One region of the Paenibacillus sp. FSL R7-0026 genome, then DNA from elsewhere that is predicted to be linked to it. Evidence: a T-box and tRNA genes for the amino acid it is inferred to sense, from the RefSeq annotation. Region 1 holds a T-box; the other holds one or more tRNA genes.
The links. The T-box of region 1 lies ahead of trpS (tryptophan--tRNA ligase). A T-box ahead of a tRNA ligase gene usually reads a tRNA of that ligase, here a tRNA-Trp.
Positions count from the first base shown of each region.

Region 2: it has a tRNA-Trp gene. The T-box ahead of trpS (tryptophan--tRNA ligase) is inferred to sense a tRNA for this amino acid. The anticodon was not compared.

Region 1 covers NZ_JBBORG010000001.1:773,632-777,022, forward strand. The annotation lists gene MKY44_RS03625 (GerAB/ArcD/ProY family transporter) at 1-509, opposite strand, end outside; gene trpS (tryptophan--tRNA ligase) at 579-1,571, opposite strand; T-box leader at 1,715-2,028, opposite strand; gene MKY44_RS03635 (DMT family transporter) at 2,056-2,991, opposite strand; gene MKY44_RS03640 (aminotransferase-like domain-containing protein) at 3,151-3,391, shown strand, end outside.
Region 2 covers NZ_JBBORG010000001.1:5,442,966-5,446,356, forward strand. The annotation lists tRNA gene MKY44_RS23840 (tRNA-Asn) at 12-93, opposite strand; gene MKY44_RS23845 (class I SAM-dependent methyltransferase) at 351-1,277, opposite strand; tRNA gene MKY44_RS23850 (tRNA-Leu) at 1,461-1,539, opposite strand; tRNA gene MKY44_RS23855 (tRNA-Cys) at 1,546-1,619, opposite strand; tRNA gene MKY44_RS23860 (tRNA-Gly) at 1,626-1,700, opposite strand; tRNA gene MKY44_RS23865 (tRNA-Gln) at 1,705-1,779, opposite strand; tRNA gene MKY44_RS23870 (tRNA-His) at 1,802-1,874, opposite strand; tRNA gene MKY44_RS23875 (tRNA-Trp) at 1,904-1,977, opposite strand; tRNA gene MKY44_RS23880 (tRNA-Tyr) at 1,985-2,070, opposite strand; tRNA gene MKY44_RS23885 (tRNA-Thr) at 2,080-2,155, opposite strand; tRNA gene MKY44_RS23890 (tRNA-Phe) at 2,176-2,251, opposite strand; tRNA gene MKY44_RS23895 (tRNA-Asp) at 2,347-2,424, opposite strand; tRNA gene MKY44_RS23900 (tRNA-Met) at 2,452-2,525, opposite strand; tRNA gene MKY44_RS23905 (tRNA-Val) at 2,542-2,617, opposite strand; tRNA gene MKY44_RS23910 (tRNA-Glu) at 2,624-2,695, opposite strand; tRNA gene MKY44_RS23915 (tRNA-Ser) at 2,713-2,804, opposite strand; tRNA gene MKY44_RS23920 (tRNA-Asn) at 2,808-2,883, opposite strand; rRNA gene MKY44_RS23925 (23S ribosomal RNA) at 2,950-3,391, opposite strand, start outside.

The DNA.
Region 1 (3,391 bases):
CGACTGTAATCCTTGTATTGAGTGTTCACAATGGCAACATAGAAGCCCAGCAGTACCACCAGTGGAAGGATCAATCCTGCCGTAAATGCCAGTGAGCGGATGCCTTTATATGCCCCATAGGCACAGAGAGACATGAGGGCAATACTGGTTACCAGAATTGGCGTTTCTGTCAGGTAATTTGTTTTGGCCCAAGTCGTGGTATCGTGCAGGGTGAAATAGATTGCGCTCAGAAAAAACAGACTGTTACCAACTCGAAAGAACAGGCCAATAGGCTTGCCGAGACGGGATGTTAACCATTCATGCAGGGTTTGATGCTGGAGGAAACGAGAGACATAGGCGAGCATTAGCGCAAATATTAGAAATGGTCCGGCTGATAGCAGGACGGAAATCCAAGAATCCCTTTTGGCCGCAGCCAAAAGGGCAGGAATAATCAGAACATGGCTGATCAAGCCAACGGACAACATGATCAACATCATAGCTTGTAAAAAAGAAGGTTGTGTTCGTTTCATGCTGAGGGGTCCCCTTTTCCCAATAGACTGTCCTCAGCAGTGTTAACGTGATTGGAGCGCTTCATACCGTCAGTCGAAATAACGAATACCCATGGCTTCTCTTACCTCTAACATCGTTTCCCGGGCCGCTTTCCTGGCCTCACGGGTACCCTCAATAAGAATCTCTTTCACCTGATCATCACGCTGTACATAATAATTCCGTCGTTCGCGAAAAGGAGCAAGCAGATCATTGATGGCTTCACCTGCGATCTGTTTACAATCTTTGCATCCAATCCGCCCCTGACTGCAACTGGCATGTATTTCGTCTGCGTTCTCCTTGCGGAAAAGCTGATGATAGGCAAAAACAGGGCAGATATCCGGGTGTCCTGGATCAGAACGATGGATGCGGGCAGGATCAGTCTTGGCCTTGATCAATTTGGCTTTTACATCTTCAGGACTTGCATTTAATGAGATCGCATTCCCCATGCTTTTGCTCATCTTACCAACGCCATCCAGTCCTCCAAGCCGCTCTCCGGTCAAAATGCGGGGTTCGGGGAGAATGGGAGCATATAACTCGTTGAACCGCCGAACCAATTTTCGTGCTGTCTCAATGTGAGGAATCTGATCTTCCCCTGCCGGAACAAGGGTGGCTTTACAGAATGCAATATCAGCAGCCTGACTGACCGGATATCCAAGAAATCCGTAGTACAGGTCGGTATATCCACGATCACGTGCTTCGCTCTTGATGGTCGGATTATGCCGGAGTGTATTGACGGTAACAAACATGGAGAAGATCACAGTCAATTCCGCAATTTCCGGAATCATGGATTGAATGAACAGGGTAGCTTTGTTCGGATCAATGCCTACGGCGAGGTAATCAAGCGTGACTTGATGAACACTATCTGCAATCAGGCCAGGTTGATCATAGTGGGTGGTGAGTGCCTGAACATCTGCCAGTAAAATATAGGTTTTGTACTCTTCCTGCAATTGCACCCGACTGCGCAGGCTGCCTACGTAATGGCCGAGATGAAGTTGTCCGGTAGTCCGATCTCCTGTCAAAATAATATCCTTGTTTTTGTTCATGGTTTATTCTCCTTTGGTTTTGTAATTTTTCAACGTTGAGCTGTCGCCACCAGCCGTCTTCCACGACCATCACCTCCTTTCAGCCTGCAAAAAAAATCAAAAAAAAGCTTCGTCTTTTATCCCATTTCCCGGTTGGGAACAGAATAAAGGACGAAGCTTGTGCCTCGCGGTGCCACCTTCATTGGCCGCTCTGTTGCGGCCCACTTGAGGGATACGGATGAGGCATCTACCAGGAGCCCGTTTATGAGCTTCCATGCCTATCGATATCCTGTCCATGGATAACGGCTGGACATGCCGCCTCGCCTACTGAAAGTGTGTATTCCTAGGAACGGATACAGACTCTGTTCAACTCGGAACTCCGAAGCCCATTTCCACATATCCGATGCACCGACTTCCACCACCCGCCGGCTCTCTGTAGCATCCTGACATACGTACTTCTCTTCATCATCGAGGATAACAAATGTTTACAATTTCCAGAATTATATCACGCTTTGATTCCACTGACCAGCCTGTGTTTGCGACCGCTCATATTGGTGCCAAGCACACCGGCGATAATCAACAATGCACCAATATAGTGATAGCTACCCACTGGTTCATGCAATATCCATGCACCTCCTACGATGGAGATGAGCGTGGACAGATTGCTGAATACACTCATTTGCGAGGCCTCCAGATGGGTCAGGGCATAGCTCGCGAGCAGGGTGGAGATCATGGTGGAGAGAATTGCCAGATAAGCGAGTGCACCCAGATAGGATGTATCTCCAAGCGGTTTGATGTAGTCCATCATGGAACCGCTGGACGCATGCCGGATCAGGGAAGCGGCGTTAAATACAATACAGCCAACCATCAGTGTGACCCAGGTTAATTCCATTGGTTTATACTTCTGGGTTAATGGTCTCGCAAGCACACCATACCCTGCAAAACAGACCGTGGATAGTAGCAATAATGCAATACCCTTCAGGTTACCTATAGACATGCCACTTCCTTGCATTATGAAAATAAAGACCACTCCGGCGACAGACAGTAGCAGGAACAGCTTCTGCATCGTTGATGTTCGTTCTTTCAGGAAAACTGAAGCGAGAACGAGTGTGAATACAGGGGCCATGGCCTGAATAATACCGGCTTCCGATGAGTTGGAAGAGACAAGTCCAAAGGCTTGAAAGGCAAAAAATAAGACGGGAGATAACAGCCCCAGTGGAATGATGCGCCACAGATCACGAAGGCTCAGTCGGATTTTGATCCAGCCAAAAATGACAGGAATGCTCACAACGATCAGCGACAGGGCGAATCGGTGGGCAAGCACATCAATCGGATGTGCAACAGTGACGGTCATTTTAACAAATAAAAAAGATAGACCGATAATAGCTGCGTACAATACAGCTGCGATATAAGCGTATCCCCGGGTGTGTGTTGTGTTCATAAATGCTCCTCCAATACAGTAGTCATAGCGTTTTATCTTTCATTATCCTGAATTATGTCAGGTTCGAGGCACGTCCTGGCCTTATTCAATATACTGCCGGGTGCATCGTGCTAAAATAGATAAAAGGTTGAACTGTATCGGTACAGTTGTTGGAGAGGGATGGGTGCATTGAGAAAATACGAAGTGATTGCCGAAGCGTTAAAGCAATGGATTCAGGAACAGATGCAGCAGCAGGATCGTCGCCAGTGGGCAGATAAGGGCATTCGACTGCCAGCCGTTCGAGTTGTAGCAGATCAATATCAATGCAGTGTAAGTACAGCGATTCGTGCATATGAGTGGCTGGAGCAACGGCATTTGGTGTACGCCATACCTCAATCTGGCTATTATGCTGTACAGAACG
Region 2 (3,391 bases), 4.7 Mb from region 1:
ACCTATCCGTATGGCTCCCCGAACAGGGATAGGGCTCGGACCTGTGACAACTCGATTAACCGTGGAGTGCTCTACCAACTGAAATATCAGGGAATATGCTTCAGAGATCATTCTCTGAAAACGAGGGTCTGGTTCAAAGTGGTCGATGAATTAGTGGCTTCAAAAAAGAGGGAGCACATAACCTGCTCCCTTCACTTACACCTTCACTTCTGCAATCTTAACTTCATATGTTTCAACCGTTCATCTTTTGGCACAGCGTTGTGATGCTTCCTAGTGCCATCTTAGACGTTAGACTACATTGTCTCTGTCTCAATTCCTGATTATCAGTATACGTGCCAAGCTTATGCGATTTATTGCTTATCCTTAGTGCGAACTGTTTTCATATTTGGCTGTTCAAGTTGGATTAGAATTTTACCAAATCTTGCTCCACGTGAGAAGGTCACCGTACTATCCTTGTACGTATCGCTAATGTAATCCTCAGCCAATCTGAGGGAATCTTCATCCGATGGTAACTCATACGTATTAAGCCATTCTGGCAGCTTCTCGATAATCTCTTCCACCGGTACTTCAAATGAGTTAACTTCTCTCGTAATGATCATGGTGTATGAATAACCCTTCAAATACAGCAACTGTTGAATATATCCCATATCACCGGCCTTATATGAAGAAGTTACACCCAGTACATCCTTAAGTTCTTCCATTAGTGTGTGTTCCTTCTGTCCCGCCATAGTGCTTATATATACATACTTCCGGGCACAGTTGATCGCCATCTCAATCGTTTCCCAATCCGACATTGCTGGACACATGGATGCAAATGCAAAGTCATATTTCTTCTCCCAGCCTTTATCCTGAATGGAGATTTCCTCATATCGTTCGTTTACGATTTCGATATTGGATTCCAGAGCTGAAGGTATCGTCTCTTTCATAAGGGAGACAAGCAACTCAGAAGGCTCAACTGCGGTCACACTTGCCCCCTTTTCTGCAAAAGGAATGGTAAATATGCCTGAAGCGGCTCCAATGTCCAAAATGGATAACCCTGCGAATTCCACACCCTGGTTTTCAATCCAGCCCATAATGCGTTCAGAACGCTGCTTTCCTTCTTCAGTGAACGACTGTGCATGATAATCTCTTGCCCATCGCTCAAATACTTCTTCTGTATTAAATGGTGCGCTTTTCTTCTTATATTTTGAACTTCTCGGACCATTCTTCCATGCCTCTTCCCATACAGAAAGATCAAATAACAGATCGGTATCCGAAACATTTTTTCCATTAGTCACTCTACTTCACTCCTCCATATTAAAGACTTTACTTATCTACAATATACTGAATATAATTATACGTCAATCTTTATTAACGTCCATCTTCTCTTACTCTAGATTTTCTTACTGCACATAAATCATTTCATATGAAATAAAAATAGCCCTACACATTGCATAAGCAACATGTAGGGCTATTCAATATACCGGCGAGAGGACTCGAACCTCCACGGTTTCCCACTCGATTTTGAGTCGAGCGCGTCTGCCATTCCGCCACGCCGGCATATGCTGGAGGCGCCACCCAGATTCGAACTGGGGATAAAGCTTTTGCAGAGCTGTGCCTTACCACTTGGCTATGGCGCCATATTTTGGAGCGGACGACGGGAATCGAACCCGCGACCCTCGCCTTGGCAAGGCGATGCTCTACCGCTGAGCCACGTCCGCATAATGGCTGGGGATATAGGATTTGAACCTATGCATGACGGAGTCAAAGTCCGTTGCCTTACCGCTTGGCTAATCCCCAATAAAAAATGAAAAAACAAAGGGGCGATCGAGGGGAATTGAACCCCCGAATGCCGGATCCACAAACCGGTGCGTTAACCACTTCGCCACGATCGCCACAAAAGGTTATTTTCTAAAAAGTTAATTGGCAGGGGCAGCAGGAATTGAACCCACACCAACGGTTTTGGAGACCGTTGTTCTACCTTTAAACTATGCCCCTATAAAACTGGTGGAGGATGATGGATTCGAACCACCGAACCCGTACGGGAGCAGATTTACAGTCTGATGCGTTTGGCCACTTCGCTAATCCTCCAGGATTACATGGTGCCGGCGAGAGGACTTGAACCCCCAACCTACTGATTACAAGTCAGTTGCTCTACCAGTTGAGCTACACCGGCATATTAAATTATTTTAAAAATGGTGGCTCGGGACGGAATCGAACCGCCGACACGAGGATTTTCAGTCCTCTGCTCTACCGACTGAGCTACCGAGCCATAATAAAGTCTAATCTTAATTCCTTACACTTTATATAGGGCATCAGTGCCATACAGCAGATGTAGTGAACAGTTTGCCTCATGTAAAGATTAAATGGCGGAACCGACGGGATTCGAACCCGCGATCTCCTGCGTGACAGGCAGGCATGTTAGGCCAACTACACCACGGTTCCAGATCACTTTCTCAAAGGAAAGTATAATTGCGGGGGCAGGATTTGAACCTGCGGCCTTCGGGTTATGAGCCCGACGAGCTACCGGGCTGCTCCACCCCGCGTCGTTATAAAATTATATGGTGGAGGCTGAGGGGATCGAACCCCCGACCCTCTGCTTGTAAGGCAGATGCTCTCCCAGCTGAGCTAAGCCTCCATATTATGACCCGTAGGGGATTCGAACCCCTGTTACCTCCGTGAAAGGGAGGTGTCTTAACCCCTTGACCAACGGGCCTTGCTAAAAAAATTATCTGGCGGAGAGAGAGGGATTCGAACCCTCGAGACGCTTGTGACGCCTACACGATTTCCAATCGTGCTCCTTCGGCCAGCTCGGACACCTCTCCATATGGCTCCCCGAACAGGGCTCGAACCTGTGACAACTCGATTAACAGTCGAGTGCTCTACCAACTGAGCTATCAGGGAATATGCTTCAGAGATCGTTCTCTGAAAACTAGATTCGAAACGAAACATGCGAATTACAACTTGCTATTGGATAAGCCCTCGACCGATTAGTACTGGTCAGCTCCATGCATTGCTGCACTTCCACCCCCAGCCTATCTACCTCGTCGTCTTCAAGGGGTCTTACATACTGGGAAATCTCATCTTGAGGGGGGCTTCACGCTTAGATGCTTTCAGCGTTTATCCCGTCCGTACATAGCTACCCAGCGGTGCTCCTGGCGGAACAACTGGTACACCAGCGGTACGTCCATCCCGGTCCTCTCGTACTAAGGACAGCTCCTCTCAAATTTCCTACGCCCACGACAGATAGGGACCGAACTGTCTCACGACGTTCTGAACCCAGCTCGCGTACCGCTTTAATGGGCGAACAGCCCAACCCTTGGGACCTACTTCAGCCCCAGGATGCGATGAGCCGACATCGAGGTGCCAAACCTCCCCGTCGATGTGGACTCTTGGGGGAGATAAGCCTGTT